Regions from separate parts of the Streptomyces sp. NPDC054887 genome, predicted to be linked through region 2. Evidence: riboswitches for the same ligand, from Rfam matches in the RefSeq annotation. Region 2 holds a riboswitch; the other holds the start of a gene.

What was found. Region 2 has a riboswitch for cyclic di-AMP ahead of ACWGH0_RS04700 (M23 family metallopeptidase). Riboswitches for the same ligand answer to the same signal wherever they lie in the genome.
Positions count from the first base shown of each region.
Region 1: linked by a shared signal. The riboswitch ahead of ACWGH0_RS18650 (LysM peptidoglycan-binding domain-containing protein) and the one ahead of ACWGH0_RS04700 (M23 family metallopeptidase) in region 2 are both predicted to bind cyclic di-AMP.

Region 1 covers NZ_JBSGYQ010000030.1:56,282-70,756, forward strand. The annotation lists gene ACWGH0_RS18610 (amino acid ABC transporter ATP-binding protein) at 1-257, shown strand, start outside; gene ACWGH0_RS18615 (glutamate ABC transporter substrate-binding protein) at 316-1,155, shown strand; gene ACWGH0_RS18620 (amino acid ABC transporter permease) at 1,237-1,902, shown strand; gene ACWGH0_RS18625 (amino acid ABC transporter permease) at 1,899-2,813, shown strand; gene ACWGH0_RS18630 (type 1 glutamine amidotransferase) at 2,848-3,597, shown strand; gene ACWGH0_RS18635 (cytochrome P450) at 3,682-4,968, shown strand; gene ACWGH0_RS18640 (Type-2Aa cytolytic delta-endotoxin) at 4,969-5,565, opposite strand; gene ACWGH0_RS18645 (SpoIIE family protein phosphatase) at 5,659-8,409, opposite strand; gene ACWGH0_RS18650 (LysM peptidoglycan-binding domain-containing protein) at 8,513-9,244, opposite strand; cyclic di-AMP (ydaO/yuaA leader) riboswitch at 9,249-9,410, opposite strand; gene ACWGH0_RS18655 (SDR family NAD(P)-dependent oxidoreductase) at 9,870-10,673, shown strand; gene ACWGH0_RS18660 (SDR family oxidoreductase) at 10,689-11,579, opposite strand; gene ACWGH0_RS18665 (glycosyltransferase) at 11,823-13,013, shown strand; gene pgm (phosphoglucomutase (alpha-D-glucose-1,6-bisphosphate-dependent)) at 13,082-14,475, shown strand, end outside.
Region 2 covers NZ_JBSGYQ010000005.1:138,507-152,981, reverse strand. The annotation lists gene ACWGH0_RS04755 (SIMPL domain-containing protein) at 1-621, opposite strand, end outside; gene ACWGH0_RS04750 (carbohydrate kinase family protein) at 813-1,700, shown strand; gene ACWGH0_RS04745 (DUF6745 domain-containing protein) at 1,714-2,715, opposite strand; gene ACWGH0_RS04740 (hypothetical protein) at 2,850-3,176, opposite strand; gene ACWGH0_RS04735 (STM4015 family protein) at 3,350-4,303, shown strand; gene ACWGH0_RS04730 (STM4015 family protein) at 4,311-5,279, shown strand; gene ACWGH0_RS04725 (STM4014 family protein) at 5,323-6,441, shown strand; gene ACWGH0_RS04720 (STM4013/SEN3800 family hydrolase) at 6,443-7,255, shown strand; gene ACWGH0_RS04715 (STM4012 family radical SAM protein) at 7,252-8,595, shown strand; gene ACWGH0_RS04710 (STM4011 family radical SAM protein) at 8,603-9,499, shown strand; gene ACWGH0_RS04705 (SGNH/GDSL hydrolase family protein) at 9,452-10,243, opposite strand; gene ACWGH0_RS04700 (M23 family metallopeptidase) at 10,431-11,366, opposite strand; cyclic di-AMP (ydaO/yuaA leader) riboswitch at 11,369-11,537, opposite strand; gene ACWGH0_RS04695 (tyrosine-protein phosphatase) at 11,997-12,821, shown strand; gene ACWGH0_RS04690 (DUF6126 family protein) at 12,822-12,974, opposite strand; gene ACWGH0_RS04685 (helix-turn-helix domain-containing protein) at 12,976-13,578, opposite strand; gene ACWGH0_RS04680 (aspartate aminotransferase family protein) at 13,638-14,475, opposite strand, start outside.

The DNA of each region.
Region 1 (14,475 bases), on a different contig from region 2:
TGCTCTTCGACGAGCCGACCTCGGCCCTCGACCCCGAGATGATCAACGAGGTGCTGGAGGTGATGCAGCAGCTCGCCCGCGACGGCATGACGATGGTCGTCGTCACCCACGAGATGGGCTTCGCCCGGTCGGCCGCCAACCGTGTGGTCTTCATGGCGGACGGCCGGATCGTCGAGGAGACGACCCCCGACCAGTTCTTCACCAACCCCCGCAGCGACCGGGCCAAGGACTTCCTGTCGAAGATCCTTCACCACTGAGGCCGCCCCACGGGATCCCACGAACTCCCCCCACACCGAATCCCCAGGGATGATCACCATGAAGATGCTCAAGGTCACTGCCGCGGCCGCCACGGCGCTCGCGCTGTCCCTGACCGCCGCGGGCTGCGGTTCCGACGACGGCGACGAGAGCGGCTCGGGCAGCGGCGGCGACAAGATCACCGTCGGCATCAAGTACGACCAGCCGGGTCTCGGCCTGAAGACCCCGGACGGCAAGTACACCGGCTTCGACGTCGACGTCGCGACCTACGTCGCGAAGGAACTGGGCCACGAGCCCGGCGACATCGAGTGGAAGGAAGCCAAGAGCGCCGACCGCGAGACGCTCCTGGAGCGCGGCGACGTCGACTTCATCGCGGCCACCTACTCGATCAACGAGGAGCGGCAGAAGAAGGTCGACTTCGCCGGTCCCTACCTCCTGGCCCACCAGGACGTCCTCGTACGCGCCGACGACGACTCCATCAAGAAGCCCGAGGACCTGAACAACAAGAAGCTCTGCTCGGTCACCGGGTCCACCTCCGCGCAGAACGTCAAGACCAAGCTCGCGCCGAAGGCGCAGCTCCAGGAGTACGGCGGCTACTCGGAGTGCCTGACCGGCCTGGAGAACAAGGTCATCGACGCCCTGACCACCGACGACTCGATCCTCGCCGGTTACGCCGCCCAGCCGGAGCACCAGGGCAAGTTCAAGCTCGGCGGCTTCAAGATGAGCAACGAGAACTACGGCATCGGTGTCCAGAAGGGCAGCGACCTCAAGGACCGGATCAACACCGCGCTCGAAAAGATGGTGTCGGACGGCACCTGGCAGAAGTACGTGGAGAAGAACTTCGGCCCCGCCGACTACAAGAACGAGCCCGCCCCGAAGATCGGGAACGTCGTCAGCTGACGCGTTGCACCGACCGGACCGCCCGGCGCGCCGCACTCTCGCGGCGCGCCGTGCCCTCACCCACGCGAAAGTGCGGGAGACGTGTTCGACTTTCTCGAAGGCTACGACCTGCTGGGAGCTTTCTGGGTCACGGTGCAGCTCGCCGTCTATTCGGCCGTCGGCTCCCTGATCTGGGGAACGCTCCTGGCCGCGATGCGGGCGAGCCCCGTGCCCCTGATGCGCGGCTTCGGCACCGGCTACGTCAACGTGGTGCGGAACATCCCGCTGACGGTGATCATCGTCTTCACCTCGCTGGGGCTCTTCCAGACGCTCGGAGTCAGCCTCGGCGCCGACGACTTCGAGACCATCAACTTCAGACTCGCCGTGCTGGGCCTGATCGCCTACACCTCCGCCTTCGTGTGCGAGGCGCTGCGATCCGGCATCAACACGGTGCCGGTCGGCCAGTCCGAGGCGGCGCGCGCCATCGGCCTGAGCTTCCCGCAGGTCCTGACGCTCATCGTCCTCCCGCAGGCGTTCCGTTCCGTCGTGGGCCCGCTCACGAACGTCCTGATCGCCCTGACGAAGAACACCACGGTGGCAGCCGCGATCGGCGTCGCCGAGGCCGCGACCCTGATGCGGGAGATGATCGAGAACGAGGCGCAGCTCATCCTCATCTCGGCCATCTTCGCGTTCGGGTTCATCTGCCTCACCCTGCCGACCGGACTCTTCCTCGGCTGGGTGAGCAAGAAGGTGGCGGTGAGGCGATGACGTCCGTCCTGTACGACCTCCCCGGGCCCCGCGCCAGGCGGCGCAACGCCCTGTTCACCGTCGTCTTCCTGCTGGCGCTCGCGGTGCTTGTCTGGTGGGTGGTGCGGGCGCTCCTGGACAAGAATCAGCTCGAATGGATCAAGTGGGAGCCGTTCTTCACCGACGGCCGGGCCTGGACGACGTACATCCTGCCGGGGCTGAAGAACACCCTGATCGCCTCCGCCCTCGCCATGGTCATCGCGCTGCCCCTGGGAGCGCTCTTCGGCATCGCCCGGCTCTCCGAGCACTGGTGGGTGCGCGGCGCGGCCGGCACGGTCGTGGAGTTCTTCCGCGCCATCCCGGTGCTGATCCTGATGCTCTTCGCCAACGAGGCGTACTCCGAGTTCACCGACGTCAGCCCCGACAACCGGCCCCTGTACGCCGTCGTCACCGGCCTGGTCCTCTACAACGCCTCGGTGCTCGCCGAGGTGGTGCGGGCCGGAATCCTCTCGCTGCCGGCCGGGCAGACCGACGCCGCCAAGGCGGTCGGCATGCGCAAGGGCCAGATGATGCGGTTCGTCCTGCTGCCCCAGTCGGTCACCGCGATGCTCCCCGCGCTCGTCAGCCAGCTCGTCGTCATCGTCAAGGACACCGCGCTCGGCGGCGCGCTGCTCGGCTTCTCCGAGCTGCTGGCGTCGGTCCGTCCCATGAGCGCGAACTACGGCGCGAACACCATCGCCAGCTTCACCGTCGTCGCCGTCATCTTCGTCCTCCTCAACTTCGCGCTCACCACCTTCGCCGCCTGGCTCGAAGGCCGGCTGCGGCGTGGCAGGAAGTCCACGGGCGCGGTGGTCGGGGCCGACGCGGTCGCGGACCTCGCGACACCGGGCGAGCACATCGCCCCGCACGGACCCGATCGTCCGAAAAGCTGAGCGAACGGCCGCGCGCGGCGGCGACAATGCCGCCATGGTCGAGATCCCCGCACCGCCCCGGGTCCTGGTCGTCGAGCACGAGGCCGAGTGCCCGCCGGGACTCTGGGGCGGCTGGCTGACCGAAGCCGGCCTGCGGCTGCACGTCGTACGGCCCTACCGGGGCGACGCCCTGCCGCGGGACCCCGGGCGGTACGACGGCCTGCTCGTCCTGGGCGGGTCGCCCGGGCCGCTGGACGACGACCGCCACCCGTGGCTGCCGGCCACCCGTGCCCTCCTGCGGGCGGCGTTCGAGCGCGGGACTCCCACGTTCGGCATCTGCCTCGGCGCCGAGCTGACGACCGTGGAGCTGGGCGGCCGGGTCGGCCGCCGCCGCACGCCGCAGATCGGCGTGTACGAGCTGGAGTTGCTGCCCGCCGCGGCGGGCGATCCCGTCTTCGGGGGCCTGTCCGGCACCCCGCCGGCCATGCTCTGGCACCTGGAGGAGATGACCGTACTGCCGCCGGGGGCGGTGCCGCTGATCGCCGGCACCGGGTCCCCGCACCAGGCTTTCCGCATCGGCGCGCACACGTGGGGAACCCAGTTCCATCCCGAGGCGACACCGGGGATCGTGGCCGAGTGGGGCAGGGAGAGCGACGTACTGCGCAGGGCTGGGGCCGCCGCGGACGAGATCGTCGCACAGCTCACCGCTGCGCGGACCGCAACGGAACGGGCCTGGCGTCCGGTCGCCCTGCGCTGGGCCGCCCTCGTCGGTGGCGGGCGTCCGGGCGGCTCCCGGCCCTCCTGAACGGTGCCGTTCCCACGGGCTATATTCTGCGGCCCGGGACGCGGCCGACCAGGGCCGGCGCGAGGAAGGGGGGTGCGTTCCGTCATGGCGACACCCATGGGCACGCTGGATCTTTTCGACCGGGAGTACGTGCTCGACCCCTTCCCGGTGTGGGACGGCCTGCGGGAGAACGCGCCGGTGCGCTACGAACCGGACACCGGTCTGTGGCTGGTGAGCCGGTACGACGACGTACGCGCCGTACTGCTCGACACGGACACCTTCCTCGTGGACAACGCCATGGACGCGATCGGCCGCTTCTCGGTGGCGACGCTGCGCGTCCTGGCCGGCGTCAGATTCGCCCTGCCGCCCACCCTCGCCAGCAACGGCGGCGAGAGCCACGCCGGGTACCGGGGCCTCATGACCAGGTTCCTCGGCGCCCGGGCCGTCGCCGCGGCCGTGCCGATGATCGAGCGGGTGACGGGGGAGTGCCTGGACGAGGTCGAACGACGGCTCGACGCCGACGGCGTCTGCGACCTGGCCACCACGCTGGCGCGGGACGTTCCGCTGCGGGTCCTGCTGAACGTGCTGGGACTCCGCGTGGGCGACGAAGTCGACATGGACACGCTGACCCGGTGGAGCGACGCCTCGCTCGAACTCTTCTGGGGGCGGCCGGACGACGCCCGGCAGACCGAGCTCGCTGGTGAGGCGGCCGACTTCTACGCCTGGCTCAGGGACCTGGTCACCGGACAGGACGCCGCGCCCGGCACACTGCTCGCCGCGCTGGAGGCGCACCGGCTGCCGGACGGCGCGCCCGCGACCACGGCCGAGAGGGCCGCTGTCCTCTACTTCATCGTCATCGCGGGCCAGGCGACCACCCGGCAGATGCTGAGCATCATGTACCGGCGCGCGCTGACGGAACCGGGACTGTGGCGGCGGTTCGCGGACCGGCCCGCCGACGTGGCGCCCTGGGCGGAGGAGGTGCTCCGCCGGGAGCCCCCCATCACCACCTGGCGGCGGGTCACCGGCCGGCCCGTCACGCTGTCCGGCGTGGACCTTCCGGCGGGCGCGCCCCTGCTGCTCATGCTCGCCTCCACCGGTTCGGACCCCGAGGTGTTCGACGAACCCGAGCAGCTCTGCCCGCACCGGCCCAACCGGCGGCAGCACCTGGCCTTCGGCGTCGGGCGGCACAGGTGCTCCGGAGCCGAACTGGCCAGGGCGGAGGCCGAAGCGGTGCTGCGGACGACCGCGGCGCGGCTGCCCGGCCTCAGGCTCGCGAACCCCACGACGCCGCCCCCGATGCTGGGGCTGCTGTCCTTCCGCGCGCCGCTGCACGTGCCCGTGGAGCGCGCCGCGTCCCGCCCCGGCGCAGGGCGGGACGCGGCGGCCCGCTGATCAGACGACGGCCGGGGTCTCCTGCCGCACGGTGATCGCGTTCAGGCGGATCGTGTACCGCGCGGTGTCCCCGACGGTGAGCGCCCGGACCTCCTCCGGGCCGAGCCCCACGGTGATGTTGGCGCAGAAGGCGACGGCGTACAGGGAGTCCCCGCCCTCCTCGTCCCGGAGGGCGAACAGCAGGTTGTAGTAGTAGCTCGTACGGTCCGGGTCCTCCCGGTAGAAGGAGAGGTGGGTGCCCTCCTGCCGGCCCAGACCCACGAACGCTCCGGTGAGCGCTCCCTCGACCGCCTCCCAGAAGGCCGGGCCGGCCGACGGCAGGGGCAGGGCCTGGCGTACGGCCTCCTTGAGGGACAGGATCATGACGCTGACCGGGGCGGTCTCCTGGAGCCCCCAGCCGCGGACGATCTTCACCGTCGAGCAGTGCGGAATGCCGCTCGCCGCCCGGCTGATCTCACCGAAGTCGAAGTCCACCGTCGCCGGCGCGATCGCGTGCTGGAAGCCGGCCTCGATGTTGCGCGCCCGGTCCATGAAAGACGACCCCACCTCGAAGACCGTCTTGAACGTCGTCTTCTCGGCGGCGATCCGGTCAGCCATTGCTGCTCCTGTGTGTCGGAAGTGATCGCGCCCGGCGCAAGTATGCCGTGAGCCCTTCCGCCCGCCGCACGGGGCGGGGTTCGTCCCGGTCCGTCACAGGGCGTCGCCGGGCAACCAGGACAGATCGTCCAGATCCAGCTCGGGGACGGGCTGCTGACCGTCGGTCAGGGGCTGCTCCACCCACATGACCTTGCCGGTCGGCGTGTACCTGGTGCCCCACCGGCCCGCGAACTGCGAGACGAGGAACAGCCCGCGGCCGCCCTCGTCCGTCGTGGCGGCCCGCCGCAGGTGCGGCGCGGTGCTGCTGCCGTCCGACACCTCGCAGATCAGCCCCCGCTCGTACATCAGCCGCACGTGGATGGGCTCCGAGCCGTAGCGGATCGCGTTGGTGATCAGCTCGCTGAGCATGAGCTCGGTCGTGAACCCGATGTCCGCGAGCCCCCACGTCTCCAGCTGCCGGCCGCACGCCGCGCGCACCGGGGCGACGGCCGCCGGGTCGGACGGTACGTCCCAGTCGGCGACGCGCGTGCGGTCCAGCAGGTGCGTGCGGGCCACCAGCAGCGCGATGTCGTCCCTGCGGTGCTCGGGCAGCATCGCGTCGAACACGGCCTGGCAGGTCTCCTCGGGCGTCGGGTCCGAGGGGTCCGCGAGGGTCCGGCGCAGCAGGCGCAGTCCGGAGTCGATGTCGCGCTCGCGGTGCTCGATGAGCCCGTCGGTGTAGAGCACGAGGCGGCTGCCCTCCGGCAGCCGTACCTCGGCGGTCTCGAACGGCAGGCCGTGCAGACCGAGGGGCGGGAAGACCGGCACTTCGAGGAACTCCACCGTGCCGTCGGGGCGGACCAGGGCGGGCGCGAAGTGCCCCGCCGTGGCCACGGAGCACACCCCGGAGACCGGATCGTAGATCGCGTACAGGCAGGTGGCGCCCGAGATGCCGTCGCCGCCGTCGCCCCCCTCCTCGTGGTCGATGCGCGAGACCAGCTCGTCGAGGTGGCCCAGGAGTTCGTCCGGGGCCAGGTCCAGGGCGGAGAAGTTGTGGACCGCGGTCCGCAGCCGGCCCATGGTGGCGGCGGCGTGCAGGCCGTGCCCGACGACGTCGCCCACCACGAGCGCCACCCGGGCGCCCGGCAGCGGGATGACGTCGAACCAGTCGCCGCCCACCCCGGCCTGCGCGGGCAGATAGCGGTAGGCCACGTCCAGGGCGTCCTGCTCGGGCAGGACGCGCGGCAGCAGGCTGCGCTGGAGCGTCACAGCCATGGCGTGCTCGCGGCTGAAGCGGCGGGCGTTGTCGATGGCGACCGCGGCGCGGGCGGCCAGCTCCTCGGCGAACGCCAGGTCCTCCTCGCCGAACCGCTCGGTGGCCTCCGAGCGCCAGAAGTTCGCCATGCCCAGGACGACCCCGCGGGCCTGGAGCGGCACCGAGACCAGGGAACGGATGCCGAAGGCCAGGGCCCGGTCGGCGCCCTCCGGGTCCTGCGACCGCCAGCCGTGGGCGACCACCAGGTCGGCCTCCAGGACCGCGTGGCCGCTCGACAGAGCAGCCGCCATGGGCGTCGTGGGAACGACGAACCTGATCAGGTCGCCCACCGGCTGGAACGGGCGTTCGGCGGGCCCGCCGCTCACCGCCGCGCGCCGCATCTCGGTGTGGGCGCCGTCCGGCTCCTCGCCGCGCAGTACGGGGTCCAGCAGCTCCACCGTGGCGAAGTCGGCGAACCCGGGGACCGCGACCTCCGCCAGTTCCTCCGCGGTGCGCACCACGTCCAGCGTGGTGCCGATCCGCACCCCGGCCTCGTACAGCAGCTTCAGGCGCTCCCGGGCCACCTCCGCCGCACCGGACAGCGCCCGCAGGTCCGTGGTGTCCCGGAGCGTGGCGGCGGTGCCGGGCAGTCCGCCGTACGGGGCGGTGGGCCGGGTGTTGACGGCCAGCAGCCGGTCCCCGGCCAGGTGCACCGCGTCGGTGACGGTGCGGCCGGAGACGAGCAGCCTTGCGACGGCGTCGTCGAGGCCCAGCTCGGTGACGTGGCGCCCCTCCGCGCCGGCGGGCAGTTCGAGGAGCCTGCGCGCCTCGTCGTTGGCCAGCGTCAGCCGCCCGTCGTCGTCGACGATGAGCACGCCCTCCCGGACGGCGTGCAGAACGGCGTCGTGGTGCTCGTACATCCGGGTCATCTCGGTCGGCCCGAGGCCGTGCGTCTGGCGCCGCAGCCGCCTGCTGACGATGACGGCGCTGCCGACGGCCAGCGCGAGGGCCGCTGCGCCGGAGCCGAGCAGTATCGGCAGATGGCGGTCGACGGCGTCCCCGACGTTCTCGACCGTCACACCGGCGGCGACCAGACCGACGACGGCACCGGTGGTGTCGGTGACGGGGACGACAGCCCGCGCCGCGTCGTTCGGGGCGCCCTCGAAGATCTCGGTGAAGGGCTCGCCGGCCGTCGCCCGCCCGACGCCCTCGGCGCGCCCGCCGACCAGCGCCGGGTCGGTGTCGGCGATCCGGGTGCCGTCCGGCCTCATCACGGCTATGAAGTCCACGCCCGCTCCCCGCTGGGCCGCGCCCACGTGGGCGCGCAGCGCGGAGGTCGGATCGGGGGAGCGCAGGGCCTCGACGGTGCCGGGGGCGTCCGCGAACGCCTCGGCGGTGGCGAGGGAGCGGTTACGGGCGTCCAGCTCGCTGTCGTTGCGCGTCTGGAACGCGAGCGCGACGACGGCGGCGGTGATCAGCAGCACGGCGACGACGATCTGGAGGAGGAGCACCTGACCGGCGGCGCTGCGTACCTCCAGCCGGGAACGCACCCCTCGCCGAGACGAGCGTGGTGACCCGACACCCCTGGGTCGTCCGGGACGTCCGCTCATGCCCTATTTCTAACATTTTGCGCAAATTATGGGGCGCGCTATTGCTCTGCCTGCCCCGGCGAGACGCCCGCAAGGGTCTCGCCGGGGCAGGCAGCGGGTTCTTCTAGTACGGGCCGTTCACGTTGTCGATCGAGCCGTACCGGTCGGCCGCGTAGTTGCACGCGGCGGTGATGTTGGCCACCGGGTCGTAGCTGTCCATCGAGGTGCCGGGCACGTGGTAGGCCGCGAACGTGGGCGCGATGACCTGGAGCAGGCCCTTGGACGGCGTACCGGCCACGGCGTTGGAGTCCCAGTTGTTGATGGCCATCGGGTTGCCCGAGGACTCGCGCATGATGTTGCGGTGGATGCCCTCGTACGTGCCGGGGATGCCGTGCTTGGCCATGATGGCCAGCGACTCCTTGATCCAGCCGTCCAGGTCGTTCGTGTACGTCGTGGTCTTGGCCACGGCGGCACGGGCCTGCGAGCGGTCGGCGCGGTCGGCGGCCGGGGCGGCCTTCGCCTTGGCCTTCGCGGGCGCCTTGGCCTTCGCGCCGATCGTCAGCTTGAGACCGGGGTGGATCAGCGAGGGCTTGTCGCCGATGACCGCGCGGTTGTCCTCGTACAGCTCTTTCCAGCCGCTCAGCGAGTGGTCATCGGCGATCTTGGAAAGGGAGTCGCCCGAGACCACGGTGTAGGTCTTGGGGGCGGCCTTCGCGGCGGCGGCGGGCTGCGCCGCGCCCGCGGTGGTCGCGCCCAGCAGGGGCAGGATCAGCGCGGCACCACCGGTACCGGCGGCGATGAAGCCGCGGCGGAGCGATCTGGTCTGGGAACGGCGGTGCTTACCCTTCGAGGGCATGACGAATTCCTCTCCGTCGCCTGCGAGGTGAGCTGTCGGGTTCGGGCTGGAGATGCCCGGTCGCACGGTCGGTGCGACTTCACCCCAAGCCGTTCCGGATTCCCGGATCGGCGGCTTACCTGGGTCCCCCGCTCCTGCCGTACGTGAGTGTGAGTGGGTTGTGGATTCCGGACGGCGGCAGGATTCGGCGGTCCACCCGGATTGGGGGTGACCGTAAGCGAGAGGAGCCGCGAAGAACAAGCCCCGCATTCGCCGCGGCAATCTCCGGGCGTATCCGGGCGTGGGAACTCCTGTCACTGTGCGTGGGCGGGAAACCCAACTTTCTTCCGGCGTACCGGAACTGACGGTGGGCAGAGTTTTCGCATTCCCCGGAGGACGTGACTGGTATCACGAGCGGCGGCCTGCGGCGGCCTTTCCGGCGAACCGCTCATGTCGGTTATTACCTGCCGGAAACGGGCATCTTGCCAGTGTGTCGGGGTGAATGGCCCGCCCGTGTACGGAAGTTGGGTTTCCCGGTGGTGCGCGGGGGTGTGCCGACCTCGCCTCGGCCAGAACCGGCATGTTCGGAGCCGGACAAAAAGGATCAGATGGATATAAAAAATCCTCACGCGGGTATCCGCTGATCATGACTGAGAACAGGACCAGGCCGCTGGCCGTCGTCACCGGCGCCTCCACCGGCATCGGCTACGAGCTGGCCAGGCAGTTCGCCGGGCACGGATTCGACCTCGTGCTCGCCGCCGAGAACGCCGGGATCGGCGCGGCGGCGGACGAGATGCGGGACCGCGGAGCCGTCGTCCACGTCGTGCGCACCGATCTGGCCACCCGGGAGGGGACCGACCGCCTGCTCGGCGCCGTCGCGGCGACCGGGCGGCCCGTCGACGCCGCCGCGCTCAACGCCGGCATCGGGCAGGGCGGGGCCTTCCTCGACACCGGCATCGAGGACGAGGAGCGCGTGATCGACCTCAACATCACCTCCACCGTGCGGCTGGCGAAGGGCCTGCTGCCGGACATGGTGGCGCGTGACCAGGGCCGGCTCCTGTTCACGTCGTCGATCGCCGCGACCGTCCCCGGCTCCTTCCACGCCGTCTACAACGCGACGAAGTCCTTCGTGCAGTCCTTCGCCCAGGCGCTGGGGGACGAACTCAGGGGCACCGGTGTGACGGTCACCTCCCTGATGCCGGGGGCCACGGAGACGCCCTTCTTCCACCGCGCCGGCCTGGACGACACCCGGGTGGGGCGGCAGAAGAAGGACGATCCCCAGGAGGTGGCCCGGCAGGGCTTCGAGGCGCTGATGGCCGGCCGCAGGAAGATCGTCGCCGGATCCGTGCGGACGAAGGCGCAGGGGCTCGTGAGCAGGGTCGTCCCCGACAGCCTCAAGGCCGCCGCCCACCGCAGGGCGGCGGAACCGGATCCCCGCACATCGAAGTGAGCGCCGGCGCGGGCGTCACGGCAGGGGCGTGCCGCCGGTGGCGTTGACGATCTCGGCCGTGATGTAACTCGCCTGCGGGGACGCGAGGAACACGTACGCCGGAGCCATCTCCGCCGGCTGCGCGGGCCGCCCCAGGGGCGACTGCTTTCCGAACTCCGTGGTGTCCGGCATGGTCGCCGGAATAAGAGGCGTCCACACCGGCCCCGGGGCGACCGCGTTGACGCGGATTCCGCTGGACGCCACCATCTGGGCGAGCCCTTGAGTGAAGGCGACAATGGCGGACTTCGTCATCGCGTAGTCCAGCAGATGCGGGCTGGGCTTGTACGCCTGGACGGAGGAGGAGTTGATGATGCTGCTTCCCTCGGGCATATGGGGGAGCGCCATCTTCGACAGCCAGAACATTCCGTAGAGATTCGTCTTCATGACGCGGTCGAATTGCTCGGTGGAAATGGAACCGATGCCGTCCGGCTGGGACATCTGATAGGCGGCGTTGTTCACCAGGATGTCGATGCGGCCGAATTCCGAGACGGCCCGCTCGACGAGCGACCGGCACTGTTCCTCTTCGCGGATGTCACAGGCCACCGCGACAGCCCTGCGGCCCGCGTCCTCGATCAGCCGCGCGGTCTCGGCCGCGTCCTTGTCCTCCTCCGGCAGATGGGTGAACAGCACATCGGCGCCCTCGCGGGCGAAGGCCAGGCACACCGCCCGGCCGATCCCCGAGTCGCCGCCGGTCACGACCGCGGCGCGACCGCTGAGCAGCCCGTTCCCCCAGTACGAGTCCTCTCCGTGGTCCGGCGGCGGGTCCATCGGGCCGGTCCATCCCGGGTGCTGCTGCTCCTGGTCCGGCAGCTTCGGCTGCGGGTGCTTCGTGACGGGGTTCTCCACCTCGCGGTTCTCGTCGTTCACGCAGGTCTCCTGCCTGGTCGGGTGTGTGACCCACCTTGGGTTCCCCGAAGCCGCCGACTCGAATCAGGGCGCCGCCGCCGGCCCCGGCGCACGTTCCGGAGCGGGGAGGCGGGCGCGGCGCCGTCGCCCCGCACCGGCGCGGCGCGGCCGGGGGCGCACACGTTGACGGGGATCATTCGAACGGGAAACTGCTGTCGAGCGGGCGAAACGGTGATCTTCGGTATGCGCGTCCTGTGCACTGCGATGCACTCCCCCTCCCAGACCCGCGAGGCCCTGCGCTTCGCCCTTCTGCTGTCCGGCGCGGGGCACGAAGTGCACATCGCCACCGAGGAGCACCTGCTCGGCCTGTTCCTCGACGAGGGCGTGAACGCGACCGCGTGCCTGCCGAGCCTCTTCGGTGACGCGACGGCGGCGGGGGAGGGGACCCGGGAGGCCGTCGAGCGGCTCCACAGCGGCACCGCGTCCGCCGGGACGGCGGCGCTCGTCCTCGCCGGCCCCCACCTGCTCGGCCACTTCAAGGCGCTGGACGCGGTGGCCCACGACTTCAAGCCGGACCTGCTGCTGCGCGACGCCATGGACGTCGCCGCCTGCCTGGTGGCCGAGAAACTCGGCGTGCCCCACGTGGCGTTGCCGTCCGGCGCCAAGGGCTTCACCGACCCGGACGCCCTGCTGCCCCTGCTCGACCAGTGGCGCTTCACGGCCGGCCTGCCGCCGCAGGGCGACCCCGGGTCCCTGACGGCGTACGGGCACCTCGACTACCTCCCGCCGGCCTGGACGTTCGCCCCGCACCTGCCCAGGCCCCTCGCCTACCGGCAGCCCGCCTGCGCCGATCCCCGCGCGAAGCTCCCCAGCTGGATCGTCGGCCTGCCCACCGACCGGCCCCTGGTGTACGCCGGGATCGGTTGCGCGATGCCGCTCTTCCTGCCCGGACCGGACGGGCACCGCGCACCGCCCGGCCGGCCGGACCCGGCGACCGTACTGCGCTCGATGATCGAGGGGCTCTCCCGGCTCGACTGCAACGCCGTGGTGTCGACCAGCGGCGTGGCCGTAGGAGCCGTCGACTCCGCGCCGCACGTGCACGTCGTCGACTCCGTGCCGCAGCCGCTCCTGCTGGAGGCGGCGGACCTGTTCCTCACCCACGGCGGCTACGCCGGCGTGCGCGAGTCGATCAGCACCGCGACCCCCATGGCGGTGCTGCCCCGCTCGGCCGACCAGCCCATGAACGCCCGGCGCGTCACGGAACTCGGCATCGGCCGCGAGGTCACCGACCCCACCCCCGCCGGCATCGCGTCGGCGTGCCGCCGCCTGCTCCAGGACGACTCGGTCCTGCGGCGGGTGAAGCAGGCCCGGCTGGCGTCCCTCGCCCTGCCGACCGTCGAGACGGCCGTCGGTGACCTGGAGAGCCTGGTCAACCACCACACGGCCGCACAATGAAACCCGGGTGTGGTACGTACGGGTGACCGAAGCGAAAGACGGCACCGACGATCTGGAGGAGTGGGCAGATGGCGCACGAACGAGCGGGACAACCGGCCGGACCTGACGATCTCACCGACGTGGCCCGGCTGGTGACGGCGTACTACGCCCTGCACCCGGACGTACGCGAGCCGGACCAGCGGGTCGCCTTCGGCACGTCGGGGCACCGGGGGTCCTCGCTGGCCACGGCCTTCAACGAGGACCACATCGCCGCGACCAGCCAGGCGATCTGCGAGTACCGCGGCCAACAGGGCGTCGACGGGCCGCTGTTCCTCGGCGCCGACACCCACGCGCTGTCCGAGCCGGCCCGCGTGACGGCCGTCGAGGTCTTCGCCGCCAACGGCGTGACCGTGCTCATCGACTCGGCCGACGGCTACACCCCCACCCCGGCGGTGTCCCACGCCATCCTCGCCCACAACCGCGGACGCAACTCCGGCCTCGCCGACGGCGTGGTCGTCACCCCGTCCCACAACCCGCCCGTGGACGGCGGCTTCAAGTACAACCCGCCCAGCGGCGGTCCGGCCGGATCCGAGGCGACCGGCTGGATCCAGGACCGGGCCAACGCCATCATCGCGGACGGCATGAAGGACGTACGGCGGCTGCCGTACACCAGCGCCCTCGCCGCGCCCACCACCGGCCGCTACGACTTCCTCGGCCACTACGTCTCCGACCTGCCCTCCGTCCTCGACCTCGACGCCGTACGCGCCGCGGGCGTGCGCATCGGCGCCGACCCGCTGGGCGGGGCGTCGGTCGCGTATTGGGGCCGCATCGCCGAGCAGCACCGGCTGGACCTGACCGTGGTCAACCCGCGGACCGACCCGACCTGGCGTTTCATGACGCTGGACTGGGACGGGAAGATCCGCATGGACTGCTCGTCGCCGCACGCCATGGCCTCGCTGATCGACGCCCGCGACCGCTACCAGATCGCGACGGGCAACGACGCCGACGCCGACCGGCACGGCATCGTCACGCCGGACGCCGGCCTGATGAACCCCAACCACTACCTGGCCACCGCCATCGGCTACCTCTACGCCCACCGCGACCAGTGGCCCGCGGGCGCCGGAGTGGGCAAGACGCTGGTGTCGTCCGGCATGATCGACCGGGTCGCGGCCGACCTCGGGCGCGCGCTCGTCGAAGTACCCGTGGGCTTCAAGTGGTTCGTCGACGGGCTGTCGAAGGGCGCGCTCGGCTTCGGCGGGGAGGAGTCGGCCGGCGCGTCCTTCCTGCGCCGCGACGGCTCGGTGTGGACCACCGACAAGGACGGCATCATCCTGGCCCTGCTCGCCGCCGAGATCCTCGCCGTCACCGGGAAGTCGCCCTCCGAGCACTACGCGGCGCTCACCGCCCGCTTCGGCGAGCCCGCCTACGCCCGCATCGACGCCCCCGCGACCCGGGAGGAGAAGGCGGTACTGGCACGCCTGTC
Region 2 (14,475 bases):
TCCCCGGCCGCTGAGCCGCGCGTACTGCTCGGCCTTCGACCGCGCGTCGGCGTGCGCGGCCTCGCGGGCCCTGGCGCGCAGTGCGGACGGGTCCGCCACGTCGAAGACGACGCCGTGGATCCGGGCCGCGTCGCCCGCCGCCGCCGTCACGGCCTCCACGACCGCCCCGGTCCTGTCGAGGTCGCGGATCTTGACGGAGAAGGACTGGCCCGCCTGGTAGCCGGTCAGCTTGGCGGCGGCGCGGTCGGTGTGCTGGTAGACGGCGTTCAGCGACAGGCTCTCCGTCTGTACGTCACGGTCGGCGATGCCCTGGTTCCGCAGGGCGGCCAGTACGGCCTTGGCCGCCGCGGACTGGGCGGCCAGCGCCCGCTTCGCGGTCGGTTCGGTGGCTTCGACGGCGATGGTGAGTACCGCCATGTCGGGGACGGCCGATGCGGTGCCCTCGCCGCCGACCGAGACGGTGGTGGCCTCGCGGTCACCGCCGGGGACGGCGGACGCGGGCGCCGCCGGACCGGAGTGGGGTGCCGCTGCCGCGGGGGCCGCGCCGAAGGCGGGTCCGACGCCGCCGAGGAGGAGGCCGCCGGTGAGGGCGGCGGCGGTGAGAGCCGTACGTACGTACATGAGGAGAGGTCCTTCCCAGGGGGTGTACGGCCATCCCAGCACCGGGCGCTCCGGGACCGGTCACGCCACTCCAGCCTTGTCACCTCTCCGTACCAGCCATACTGCTCACAGCGGATCCGGAAGGGGTTGCGGTGTCTGAACAGCGGTCTGAAGTACCGTCCGAACTACCTCTGGGACTACGGTCGGACGAGGTGCTGTACGACGTCCTGGTCGTCGGCGGCAGCGGGGTGGACACCGTCGTCCGCGTCGACTCGCTGCCCGTACCGCCGGCCGACTCGTTCGGCGTTCCGCCCATCCGTGAGTGGCCGGGGCACACGGGCGGGAACGTCGCGCTGGGCTGCCGCGCCCTCGGACTCGGCGTGAAGTTCCTGGACTTCATCGGTGAGGACTGGATCGGCGGGCAGGTGCGGCGACGGCTCGCCGAGGGCGGTGTCGACTTCGAGCCGCTCATCTCACCGGCGGGCACGCGCCGCGCCGTCAACCTCGTCGACACCACGGGCCGCCGGACGTCCTTCTACGACGCCCGCGATCCCGTTGGATTGCGGATGCCGCGCGACTTCTACCTGCCCCATCTGCGGCGGGCCGGCCACGTGCACCTGTCCATCATGGACTTCGCCCGGCACCTGTTCGACGACATCGGGGAACTGGGCGTACCGGTCTCCACCGACCTGCACGACTGGGACGGACTGGCCGACCACCACCGGGATTTCGCCCTCCGCTCCGACCTGGTGTTCCTCAGCGCGGCGGGCGCCGGTGAGCGCATCGCCGACGTGATGCGGGACATCCTGCGCGAGGGCCGCGCGGAGGCGGTCGTGGCCACGGCGGGTGCGGGCGGCTCGTACCTGCTGACGCGGGACGGCAGCCGCACCCCGCGCCACTTCCCGGCGACCGTGCCGCCCGGCCCTGTGGTGGACTCCAACGGAGCCGGGGACGCGTACGTCAGCGGGTTCCTGTACGGACGCCTCACCGGCCGGGGGCTGGAGGAGTGCGCCCGCCTCGGCTCCCTCGCGGGAGCCCACGCGTGCACCGCGGAGGGCAACACGGACCTGATCGGCCCCGGCGACCTCCTGTCCGCCTAGCCCGCCGCGTCCGTCAGGTCTGCCGCACGGGTTCGTACGCCTCCTGCCCGAGCCCGAACGTCCAGGCCACCCCTTCCTTCGCGGTCCTCGTGGCCGGCGGCACGCGCAGCCAGTACGTCTTGTACGTGCCGTCAGGCTCCGGGGTGGAGTTGACCACCTCGACCATCGCCACGTCCTCGTCGCCCTCCAGGGCTATGCGCCACAGGACGCCGGTCTCGTCGCGGTGCACCGGCTGCGCGCCCGACTCGTCGAGGTAGCGGTCGTAGCCGTAGTGCTCCAGCATCACGCGGCGCAGTTCCGCGTTCTCCTCCGCGCGGATGCGTTCGGGCGTCAGGGACGGCAGTTCGCCGAGGAACGCGGCGGGCACGGGCATCCCGCGCCAGGCGTACAGGGCGAACCCGTCGGGGAAGGCCAGCGCGGGGCCGTCGCCCCGGTCGAGCCGGCCCGCCTCGTCGCGGTGGAGTTCCACGGGCCGTTCGCAGATCACCACCGCGTTCTCGTACGGCCACCACCAGCCGGCGTTCCTGGCGACCTGCGCCAGCCCCGCGAGCCGCTCCCCCCGGCCGTCGAACGCGGCGAGCCAGGCGGCGTCGTGCTGGCCGAGCACCGCGTCCAGCAGGAGCAGCCGCACATCGGACTCGTCCTCCGGCCGCTCCATCAGTTCGGCGACGACTCCCACCCGTATCCGCTCGGCCAGCTCCCTCGTCGTGTCCCACAGCTGGGCTCCGGTGGCCGACCACAGCTGCGCCCACCCCGCCGGGCCCAGTTCGTCGTGCAGCCGCCGCCGCTCCTCGGCCCACGGCCCGGTACGCACCTCGTCGCGCACCGAGCGTCCGGCGCCGGACAGCCGCTCCACGGTCTCGACCGCCGCCCTGGGCGAGTCGGCCCACACGATCCGCTCGGGCTGCGCGAGTCCCGCCGTGCGGTAGGCGAGCCGCACCCCGTCCTCCGCGGCCGCGCGGTCCGCCGCACCGGTCGCCGCCGCGACGGCCCGCCACGTGTTCACCTGCTGCATCGCTTTCCCTGCCCTCTGATCCTGATCCCGATCCCGAATTCAGCTGCTGTTCCTGCCGGCGAGTACACGCCCCCGAACGCGCGCTCCCCGCAGCGTGGTTGACGCACCCCGCCCGGACCGCCCGCACCCGCCGGTCAGTCCGCGACGACGCGGACCGCCCCCGGCACGTACTCGCGCTGGCGCACCACGCGGTACCAGCCCTTGGGCAGCGGTATCACCGCGTGCTCCTCGTGCACCACCCGTCCGCCCTCGGGCAGATGCAGCAGCATCGGGTCGAAAGGACCGGCCTCCCGCAGCAGTCGCCCCGGCCCCTGCACGGCGTGCGCGTGCCCCGTGACCTCGCCCAGCGCCAGCACCAGCCGCCCCCGCGCGTCGCGCCGTTCCCCCGGGGCGTCGGTCAGGTGCGCCGGCACCGCCGACTCGTCCAACGGCACGATGAGCACGTCCCCTTGCCGGTACATGGCTGTCTCCCCTCCCGGTCCGCACACCCTGTGCCGACCCGGTGAAAACGCTACGGCCAGGGTCTGACAATCGCTCCTGACCAGCGACAACGAACCCGCTCGCAGCATTGTCAGTGGCGCTTGATAAACCTTTCGCACGTCAGTCGCACGCACCATGTCAGGAGACCAGGGCCATGTCCGGTGTGGACCATCTGCAGGAACTGCTCGGCCTCCCGGCCGTCGACTTCCGTCCCGACGAGCCCGCCTCGGCCCTGCCGGCCGCGGACGCCGCGGCGTGGCGCATCTCCGTGGACCCGTTCGAGGACGAGGACGGGCCGTGGGAGGAGCGTTTCGACGCGTGGCTGAAGACCGTCGATCCCACGCGGGTCCGTGCGCTGATCATCGGTCAGTGGGGCGAGTCGTACGAAGAGGACTCCTCGTACCCCATCGGTCTCGTCCTCGCGGCGGCCGACCGGCTGACCTCTCTGGAGGCCCTGTTCGTCGGTGACCTCAGCCAGGAGGAGGCCGAGATCTCCTGGGTCGAGCAGTCCGACGTCACGGGCCTGCTCGACGCCTTCCCCCGGCTGCTGGAGTTCGGCGTACGCGGCGGCCAGGGTCTGCTCTTCCCCCCGGTGCGGCACGAGCGGCTGCGTTCACTCGTCTTCGAGTCCGGCGGTCTGCCTGCGGACGTGGTGCGCGGTGTCACCGGCAGCGAACTGCCGTCCCTGGATCACCTGGAGTTGTGGCTGGGCGTCTCCGAGTACGGCGGCACCACCGAGATCGCCGACCTCGCACCGCTGCTCTCCGGCACCCGCTTCCCCGGACTGCGCCATCTCGGCCTGCGCAACAGCGAAATCCAGAACGAGATCGCCGCGGCGGTCGCGTCGGCCCCCGTCGTCGCCCGGCTCGACACGCTCGACCTGTCGAACGGCACGCTCGGCGACGAGGGCGCGGCAGCGCTCCTCGAAGGACAGCCGCTCACCCACCTCGAACTCCTCGACCTGCACCACCACTTCCTCTCCGAGGAGATGGAGCGGCGGGTGGCCGATGCCCTGGAGCCGCACGGCGTCAGCGTGGACCTGTCGGACCGTCTGGAGCCGTGGGACAACCGCGGCGCCGAGGGGCGCTACACCGCCGTGGCGGAGTGATCCGGCCATGACGGACATCGAACACCCCGAGACGTTCCACGGCCTGCCCGTCTTCACTTTGCCGAAACCAGGGGACCAGCAGGCGGCCCCGCTCCCGGCCGCGGACTCCGTGGCCTGGCGCCTCGACTGCCTGTGGAACGAGGACAATCCGTTCTCCGAGCTGTGGCCCCGCTTCCTCGACTCCGTCGACTCCTCACGGGTGCGGGCCCTGCTGATCGGCCCCTGGTGGCACGGCGACTACGAGCCGCTGGGGCCGGTCCTCGACCGCGTCCTCGCGGACGCCGGCCGTTTCCCCGCTCTGCGCGCGCTGTTCCTGGCCGACGTCGTCAGCGAGGAGTGCGAGCTGTCCTGGCTGGAGCTGACCGACGTCACCCCGTGCGTGGAAGCCTTCCCGCTGCTCGAGGAACTGACCGTGCGCGGCTGCGGTGAATCGCTCAGCGAGACGGACCGGCTGGAGCTGCGACCGCTGAGCCACGAGGCGCTGAAGGTACTGCGCTTCGAGTCCGGCGGTCTGCCGGGTTCCGTCGTCCGTGCCGTCGGCGCCTCCCGCCTGCCGGCCCTGGAGCACCTGGAGCTGTGGCTGGGCGTCTCGCACTACGGCGGCGACGCCACGGTGGCGGACCTCGCGCCCGTACTGTCCGGCGGAGCGCTGCCGCGCCTGCGCCACCTGGGCGTGCAGAACAGCGAGATCCAGGACGAGATCGCCGCGGCCGTCGCGTCGGCCCCCGTCGTCGCCGCCCTGGACTCGCTGTCCCTCTCCATGGGCACACTGAGCGACAGCGGCGCGCACGCCCTGCTCGGCGGCCAGCCGCTCACCCACCTGAGCGCACTCGACCTGCACCACCACTACATCACCGATCCCGTGCGGCAGCGCCTGCGCGAGACCCTCGAACCGCACGGCGTGCGGATCAACCTCGAAGAGGCCGACCACTGGGACCCGGACGACGAGACCCGCTATGTCGCCGTCGACGAATAGGCCGGGCGGCACGGCCGGTGCCGGAGTGGCCGGCGCCGGCGCCATGGACCCGCGCTTCGTGGTCGTCGGCAACCCGGGCAGCCGCCGCGTCGCACTCTTCCAGGCGGCCGTGACGGCCGCCGGGCTCCCCGCCGCGCGGCTCGTGCCCTGGCGCGACGTGCTCGGAGGCCGGGCCGCCGCCGCGTTCCGTCCGGGAGAGACCGTACGGATCGACTCGCCCGGGGAGGACCCCGAGGTCGAGCGGCTGCTGCGGGGCGTCGGCGACGGCACGCGGGTGGAAGGCTCCGCCCTCTGGTACGAGCGGTTCACGGCGGCCGTGCGGGACGTGGGGCGGGCCTCCGCGGGCTGCGTCCTGCTCGACGACCCCGGCGAGCTGGCGGTGATGTTCGACAAGCGGCTGTGCCACGCCGTCCTGCACGACGCGGGCGTGCCCGTGCCGCCGTCGCCGACCTCCGGGGCCGCGTCGCCGGCCGTGCGCGGCTGGGAGGACGTACGCGAGCTGATGCGTGCGCACCGCATGCCGCGTGCCTTCGTGAAGCTCGCGCACGGCTCGTCGGCGTCCGGCGTGCTGGCCGTGGAGACGGCCGGCCCCGGGCGCGTGCGGGCCACCACCTCGGTGGAGCGCGACGCGCGCGGCCGACTCTTCAACTCCCTGCGGGTACGCCGCTGTACGACCGAGACCGAGGTGGCGGCCGTCGTCGACACGCTCGCACCGGACGGACTGCACGTCGAGCGGTGGCTGCCCAAGGCCGCGCAGCGGGGCCGGGCCGCCGACCTGCGGGTCGTCGTGGTCGGCGGCAGGGCGACGCACGCCGTCGTACGGACGAGCCGCTCCCCCATGACCAACCTGCATCTCGGCGGCGCGCGCGGGGACCTCGACGAGGCCCGCGCCGCCATGGAGGCGGCGGGCGGCGGCTGGGACGAGGCCGTGGCGGTGTGCGAGCGCGCGGCCGCCTGCTTCCCGCGCACCCTCTGCGTCGGCGTCGACCTGCTGCCCGCCGTCGGCTGGCGGCGCTTCGCCGTCTGCGAGGTCAACGCCTTCGGCGACCTGCTGCCCCGCCTCACCGGCCTGCCCGGCAGCGGCGCCGAGGGTCTCGACACCTACGCGGCGCAGGTCGCCGCCGTACTGCGCACGACAAGGAACCACCATGCGGCCCCCTGACATGAACGAGATCGTCGGCACCCACGATCTGCTGCTCGTCACCCTGGACACCCTGCGGTACGACGTCGCCGCCGAACTCGCCGCCGCCGGCCGCCTGCCGAACCTGGCCCGGCACCTGCCCGGCGGCGCGTGGGAGAAGCGGCACGCGCCCGGCAGCTTCACCTACGCCTCGCACCAGGCGATCTTCGCCGGTTTCCTGCCCACGCCCGCCGCCCCCGGCCCTCATCCCCGGCTGTTCGCCGCGCGCTTCGCGGGCAGCGAGACGACCGCCGAACGCACCTTCGTCTTCGACGCGCCCGACCTCGTCTCGGGCCTCGCGGACGCCGGCTACCGCACGGTGTGCGTGGGCGGCGTCGGATTCTTCAACAAGCGGGGCCCGCTCGGATCGGTCCTGCCGGGGATGTTCCAGGAGAGCCACTGGGAGCCCGGGTTCGGCGTGGCGTCGCCCACGTCGTTCGAGGAACAGGTCGCCCGCGCCGAGCAGGTCGTCGCCGGGCTCCCCGCGGACCAGCGGCTGTTCCTGTTCGTCAACGTCTCCGCGCTGCACCAGCCCAACTGGTTCCACCTCCCCGGCGCCACCCGCGAGGCCGGCGACTCGCGCGCCACCCACGCGGCCGCCCTGGAGTACGTCGACCGGCACATCGGCCGTCTGTTCGCCGCCGCGAGCAGCCGCCGCCCCTGCTTCGCGATCGTCTGCTCCGACCACGGAACGGCGTACGGCGACGACGGCTACACCGGCCACCGCCTCGGCCACGAGGCCGTCTGGACCGTCCCGTACGCCCACTTCACCCTCGATCAAGGGGCCACCCGATGAGCACCGCACCGCCCCGCCCCTATCAGAGCTACGTCTACGCCTACCCGCACAAGACGGCGTACCGCGAGCTGGCCGACCGCCCCGCGCTGCGCGAGCTCTGGGCGGACGAGCCCAAGAACGCCCTCTCCCTCTACCTCCACATACCGTTCTGCGAGGTGCGGTGCGGGTTCTGCAATCTCTTCACCCGCATCGGCGCTCCCGACGAGCTGACCGGCCGGTACCTCGACGCGCTCGACCGCCAGGCCACCGCCGTCCGTGACGCACTCGACGCCGGCGGCGACAGCGGCAGCGACGTCCGCTTCGCCGCCGCGGCCTTCGGCGGGGGCACCCCCACGTTCCTCGACCCCGGCGAGCTGGAGCGGCTCTGCGACATCGCCGAGAAGCGCATGGGCGCGGACCTGGCCGCCGTACCGCTGTCCGTCGAGGCGTCCCCCGCCACCGCGACCCCCGACCGCCTCGCCGTCCTCGCCGCCCGCGGCACGACCCGGCTCAGCCTGGGTGTGCAGAGCTTCGTCGACTCCGAGGCCCGCGCGGCCGTGCGCCCCCAGCGGCGCGCCGACGTCGAGACGGCCCTCGCCGCGGTCCGCGACGCCGGCATCCCCGTCCTGAACATCGACCTGATCTACGGCATCGACGGCCAGACCGCCGCCACCTGGCGCACCTCGCTCGACGCGGCGCTCGCCTGGCGGCCGGAGGAGCTCTACCTCTACCCGCTGTACGTACGCCCCCTCACCGGCCTCGGCCGGATCGGCGCCGAGGCGGACGCCGCCTGGGACGCCCTGCGGCTGCGGCTCTACCACCAGGGCAGGGACCACCTGCTCGCCCACGGCTACGAACAGGTGTCCATGCGGATGTTCCGCCGCGCCGACGCGCCCCGGGCAGCGGCCGACGACTACGCCTGCCAGACCGACGGCATGATCGGCCTGGGCTGCGGAGCCCGTTCGTACACCTCCGCGCTGCACTACTCCTTCGACTACGCCGTCGACATGCGCGAGATCCGGAAGATCATCGACGACTACACGCGCGCCGAGGACTTCACGCGGGCCGGGACCGGCCGTTACGTCGACGCCGGCGAGGCCCGCCGCCGCCATCTGCTCCAGTCGCTCCTCCAGGCCGAGGGCATGCCCCTTGACGGGTACGCCGACCGGTTCGGCACGGCGCCCGCCGACGACTTCCCCGCCGAGTTCGAACGGTTCGCCGCCCTCGGCTGGCTCGACGAGAGCGCGCCGAAGGGCCTGCTGCGGCTGTCCCCCGAAGGGCTCGCCCACTCGGACGCCCTGGGCCCGGAGCTGTTCTCCCCCGCCGTACGGGCCGCCATGGCCGCGTACGAAGCCAAGTGAGCCCGGCATGGACCTGACGATCCTGTACCGCGGCCCGCTCGCGTCCTGCGACTACGACTGCCCGTACTGCCCCTTCGCCAAGCGGCGCGACAGTGCCGAGCAGTTGCGCGCCGACCGCGCCGCGCTGGAGCGGTTCACCGCGTGGGCCGCGGCGCGGACCGACGACCGGCTCTCAGTGCTCTTCACACCGTGGGGCGAGGGCCTGGTCCGCTCCTGGTACCGCCGCGCCCTCACCGACCTGTCCCGCCTGCCGCACATCCGGCGCGTCGCCATCCAGACGAACCTCAGCTGCCGCACCGGCTGGCTCACCGGGGGCGACGCCGATCTCGACGCCCTGGCGCTGTGGTGCACGTACCACCCGGGTCAGACGCCGTACGACCGGTTCCTCGCCAAGTGCCGCGAACTGGCCGCGGGCGGCGTGCGTTTCAGCGTCGGCGTGGTCGGCCTGCCCGAGCACCTGGCGGAGGCCCGCCGACTGCGCGCTGCGCTGCCGACCGAGGTCTACCTGTGGGTCAACGCGGCGGAGGGCCGCACGTACACGGACGCGGAGGCCGACCGGTGGACGGCGCTGGACCCGCTGTTCCCGTACAGCCGCCACCCGCACCGCTCGGCCGGTCTCCCCTGCCGGACCGGCGAGTCGGTGATCTCGGTGGACGGCGACGGCACGGTACGCCGCTGCCACTTCGTCCGCGCGGAGCTGGGCAACCTCTACGACGGCTCGTACCGCCGGGCGCTGCGCCCCCGCGCCTGCCCGCTCGCCGTCTGCGACTGCCACATCGGCTACGTCCACCTGGAGACGCTGCCGCTGTACGACGTGTTCGCGGGCGGCGTCCTGGAACGCGTGCCCGCGGACCTGTCACAGGGGCAGCAGGTCGGGCCTCTTCGCCTCGACGTGATCACCTGAGGACTCCCCGCGCAGCCGCCGCCCGATCCACGGCACCAGGTGCTCCCGCGCCCACTGGATGTTGTCCCGGCGCGCCTCCAGCGAGCCGCGCGGGGCCATCGGCGGCCACACCTGGTCCGGGTCGGCCGGGACGTCGAGCCCGAGCACCTGTGCGGCGCGCAGCGCGACGCGGGTGTGCCCCTCGGGCGAGAGGTGGAGCCGGTCGCCGTCCCAGGCGCGCCTGTCCTGGACGGACTTGAGCGACCACAGGTCGAGGACCGGGCAGTCGTACCGGTCGGCGACCGCCCGCACGTGCGCCGTGTACGTCGCGATCTTGCCGCGCAGGTGGCGCAGGACGGGGATGCCGCGCGTGTCGAAGCCGGTGGTCACCATCACGGTGCCCACGGCGTCGGTGAGTTCGGCGACGGCCCGCTCGAAGCGCTCGGCGACGGCGTCGGGGTCGCTGCCCGGCCGGAGGATGTCGTTGCCGCCGGCGCAGAAGCTGACCAGGTCGGGCGCCAGGGCCTTCGCGCGCGGGACCTGCTCGGCCACGATCTGGTCGAGGAGCCGGCCCCGGACGGCGAGGTTGGCATAGCGGAACGTGTTCTCGGGGACGCGGTCGTCGAGGAGTACGGCGAGCCGGTCGGCCCAGCCGATGAACCCACCGTCGGGGCCCGGATCTCCGACCCCTTCGGTGAAGCTGTCGCCGATCGCCGCGTACGACCCGATGGTGCCTGCACTGAATGATCTCGAATCGTCTGCCACGTCGGTACATCCTTCACTGGAGCGCGTGACCTACGCCACCGTAAGGAGGGGTTGACGGGGGGTGATATAAGACACCGGTCAAGATTCACCCAACCCGGAATAGCCCCACAACGCGCATACGCCCCCTTTGGCCGTCGCGCGTGGCGGCAAAAGGGGGCGTAGGGAAGCGCCCTGACGGAGTGAAGCGTCAGATGGTGACGCCGTGGCCGCGGAGGTAGGCCAGCGGGTCGACGTCCGAGCCGTAGCTCGGGCCGGTGCGGATCTCGAAGTGCAGGTGCGGGCCGGTCGAGTTGCCCGTGCTGCCGGAGAGGCCGATCTGCGTGCCGCCGCCGACGCTCTGACCGGCGGAGACGGAGAGCGAGGAGAGGTGGGCGTACTGCGAGTAACGGCCGTCCTCGTGCCTGATGACGACCTCGTTGCCGTACGAGCCGCTCCAGCCCGCGGAGACGACGGTGCCGGCGCCGACGGCCTTGACCGGGGTACCGCTGGACGCGGCGAAGTCGACACCCGTGTGGTAGCCGCTGGACCAGCTGCCGCCGGCCATGCGGTACGGAGTGGTGACACCCGCGGCGACCGGGGAGGTGAACCCGGAGCCGGTGTTCCGCGTGGTCGAGGCCGGCTTCTGGGTCTCGGTCTGCGCCTCGGCCTTGGGAGCCGCCTTGGGGGCGACGGGCGCGGGCTTGGCGGCCGGGCGCTCCGCCTTCGCGGGAGCGGGCTTCGCCGGGGCGGCCTTCGCGGGCGCGGCGGCCTTCGCGCCGATGGTGAGCTTCATGCCGGGCAGGATCAGCGAGGGGTTGCCGCCGACGACCTCGCGGTTGTCCTCGTACAGCCTCTGCCAGCCGCCGCGCACGTCCTGCTCGTCGGCGATCTTCGACAGGTAGTCGCCGGAGACGACGGAGTACGTCCGGGTGCCCGCCTTCTTCTTCGGCGTCGCCTTCTCGGCGGCGGCCGGGGCGGCGGCCTTGCCGGCGGAGGTGGTGGCCGGGGCCGCCTTCTCCGCGGCGTTCGCGCCGGTGGCGGCGATGAGGGGCAGGGCGAGTGCGGCTCCGCCCGTGCCGGCGGCGACGAAGCCGCGGGTGAGCGGGTTGGACCTCGGGCGGCGGTGCTTACCCTTTGCGGGCATGGAACATTCCTCTCCGGCGCCTACGAGGTGAGCTGTCGGGTTCGGACTGGAGATGTCCGGCCGCTGGCGCGACTTCACCCCAAAGCCGGTTCGGAATTGGTAATTCCGTTTGACCGGCGTACTTACCTGGTTCCCCCGCTCCTGCCACGCGTGAGTGAGTGTGAGTGCGGATTCCGGGAGGTGGCAGGATTCGGCGGTCCACCCGGATTGACGGTGACGGTAAGCCGACGCGGCTCCCCCGGACAAGCCGGTCCAATCATTTCGCGATTGCCGCAAGGGAATGCGCGACGCAATTCCCGTCACCCTGCGTGGATTCCGGATCTTCGCGCCCCGCCTGTGAACTGGCATGCGCCCACGGCGCTTCGCCACGCACCGTCACAAATATGATCCTGCTCACCAGTGGTGTCACCATCCCCCTTACCCGCAGGGCGAGTTGACCCACAATCGTCCGTTTCACCCCAAGTGCCACTTACGGTTAATCTTGCACACATAAGCCCGTCATGCGGTATCGGCGTCCACGGCCTCTCCGAGACAGTCGCGCGCACGATGATTGCCCCAGGAACCCATGTCGTATCGTCGAAACGCGCCGAAGTCGGCGAGCAGCGCCGACGGCAGACTTCAGGAGCCCACGTGACACAGCAGCTGCCGCAAGTCCCGCCGACCGAGACCGAGTCGGAGCCGGAGCTCGCCTCGGTGCGCAACTTCCGCGACGTGGGCGGACTGCCGACGGTGGACGGGCGGCGGGTCCGGCGCGGCGTGCTCTTCCGCAGCGGTCATCTGGCGCACGCCACCGCGGCCGACGCGGCCTTCCTCGGCTCGCTCGGCCTGCACACGATCTTCGACTTCCGCAACGAGGCCGACCAGAAGCTGGAGGGCCCGGACGTCGAGCTGCCCGGCGTGCGCAACGTGAACCTGCCGCTGACCGACCCCGCCGACGGCGCGGTGTTCTGGAAGATGGTCCGCGACGGGAACCTCGACGAGCTGCGCGAGATCCTCGCGGACGGCAAGGCCGCGGACCGGATGTCGGCGACGTACCGGGTGATCATCAAGGAGCGCACGGCCGAGCAGAGCCGGGTGCTGCACGCCCTGGCCGAGGACAGCGTGCCCGCGCTGATGCACTGCGCGGCGGGCAAGGACCGGGCGGGGCTGTCGATAGCCGTGACCCTGCTGGCGCTCGGCGTCGAGCGCGAGGCCATCGAGGCCGACTACCTGAAGTCGAACGACCCGCGCCGCCGCTACAGGGTCCGCCGCAGCGACGAGTCGCCGACCGGGATGTCCCCCGAGGTCATGGAGCTGCTCAGCCCGCTGTTCGAGGCGCGCGCGGAGTACCTGGCGGCCGCCTTCGAGACGATCGAGGAGACCTGGGGCAGCACCGACCGCTACCTGGAGGAGGGGCTGAACGTCACGCCCGAGATCCGTGAGCGGCTGCGGGCACGTCTCCTCGACGCGAGCTGATCAGCGGGAGCCGCCCAGCGTGAAGAGCAGGTAGACGAAGGCGGCGAACAGGTGGCCCGCGACGACGTAGACGAAGACGCGGATCGCCAGCCCCCTGGGAATCCTGTCCTCCACGAAGCGGCGTGCGGCGGTCTTCTCTTCGGGCAGCGGCATGTCAGGTCTCCTGGGGAAGGCACAGCCCGGCGGTGGCGCTCTGCAACAGCGTGTGGACGAACAGCAGGTCGGCCCCCTCGGGGCCGGCCGCGGCGATGCGGTGCGGGGTCAGCGAGTCGAAATGGGCGCTGTCCCCGGCGTCGAGCCGGTGCACGCTCTCGCCGAGCACCAGCCGCAGCCGCCCGGACAGGACGTACAGCCACTCCTCGCCGGGATGGACGCGCACCAGATCCCCCTGGGCGCCGTACGGCACGTGCACCCGCAGGGCCTGCATGGCGCGGCCGGGCCCACCGGCCCGGTGGTACGTCCAGCCGTCGGCCTCCCGCGCCACGGCCTCCCCGGCGCGCAGTACGGCGTCCCGGTCGCCCGGGGTCTCGCCGAGGAGCGCGGAGACCGTCGTACCGTAGACACGGGCCAGCGCGAGCAGCATCGGCAGCGAGGGCTGGCGCTGCCCCGTCTCCAGGCGGGACAGGTGCGCGGGTGAGAGCCCGGCGCGGCGGGCCGCCGCCTCCAGCGTGAGCCCGCTGTGCCTGCGCAGGTCGCGCAGGCGCGGGGCGACGGAGGGCAGCGCCCCCTCGGACGGCTCTTCGAGGCGGGGTGTCATGCCTCCATTGGGCCAGAGTTCTTGCCTGGCGGGCAAACTCTTTGCCTCAGAGGCAAAAACTAGCGGCCGGCGACCGCCTGCTTCATCAGGGTCCTGCCGAAGTCCCACATCAGCCCGCCGCCGCTGTGCGCGTCGTCCATGACCTCGGTGAACGCGCCGACGAACCGCTCCACCTCCGCCTCCCCCACGATCAGCGGCGGAATCAGCTTGATCACTTCCATGTGGTCGCCGGAGACCTGGGTGAGGATCCGGTGCCTCTGGAGCAGCGGTACGACCACCATCTGCGCGAAGAGCCCCTTGCGCGCGGCCTGAAGCACGGCCCACCGGCTCCGCAGCTTCAGCGAGCGGGGACGGCCGAACTCGATGCCGATCATGAGCCCGCGCCCGCGCACGTCGTGCAGCAGCTCGTACCGGTCGACGAGCGCGGTCAGCCGCTCGCGGAGCAGGTCGCCGGAGCGCCGGGCGTTCGCGACGATCTCCTGGTCCTCCATGACCGTCAGAACGGCGAGGCCCGCCGCCATGGCCTGCGCGTTCGAGCCGAAGCTGGCCGAATGCACCAGCACGCGGTCCATGGAGGAGTAGACCCGCTTGAAGATCCAGTCCTTGCCGAGGGTCGCCCCGACCGGCACGTACCCGCCGGAGAGCGCCTTGGCGACGCACAGCAGATCGGGCTCGACGCCCTCCTCGTGCTGGTACGCGTAGAAGTCGCCCGTCCGGCCGAGCCCCGTCTGGACCTCGTCCGCGATCAGCAGCGCCTTGTGGCGGCGCAAAAGGTCCTGGGCGGCCCGCAGGAAACCCGGCGGGCACGCGTGCACCCCCTTGCCCTGGATCGGCTCGACGACGAAGCCGGCCACGTCGCCGCGCTTCAGCTCGCGCTCCAGCGCGTCCAGGTCGCCC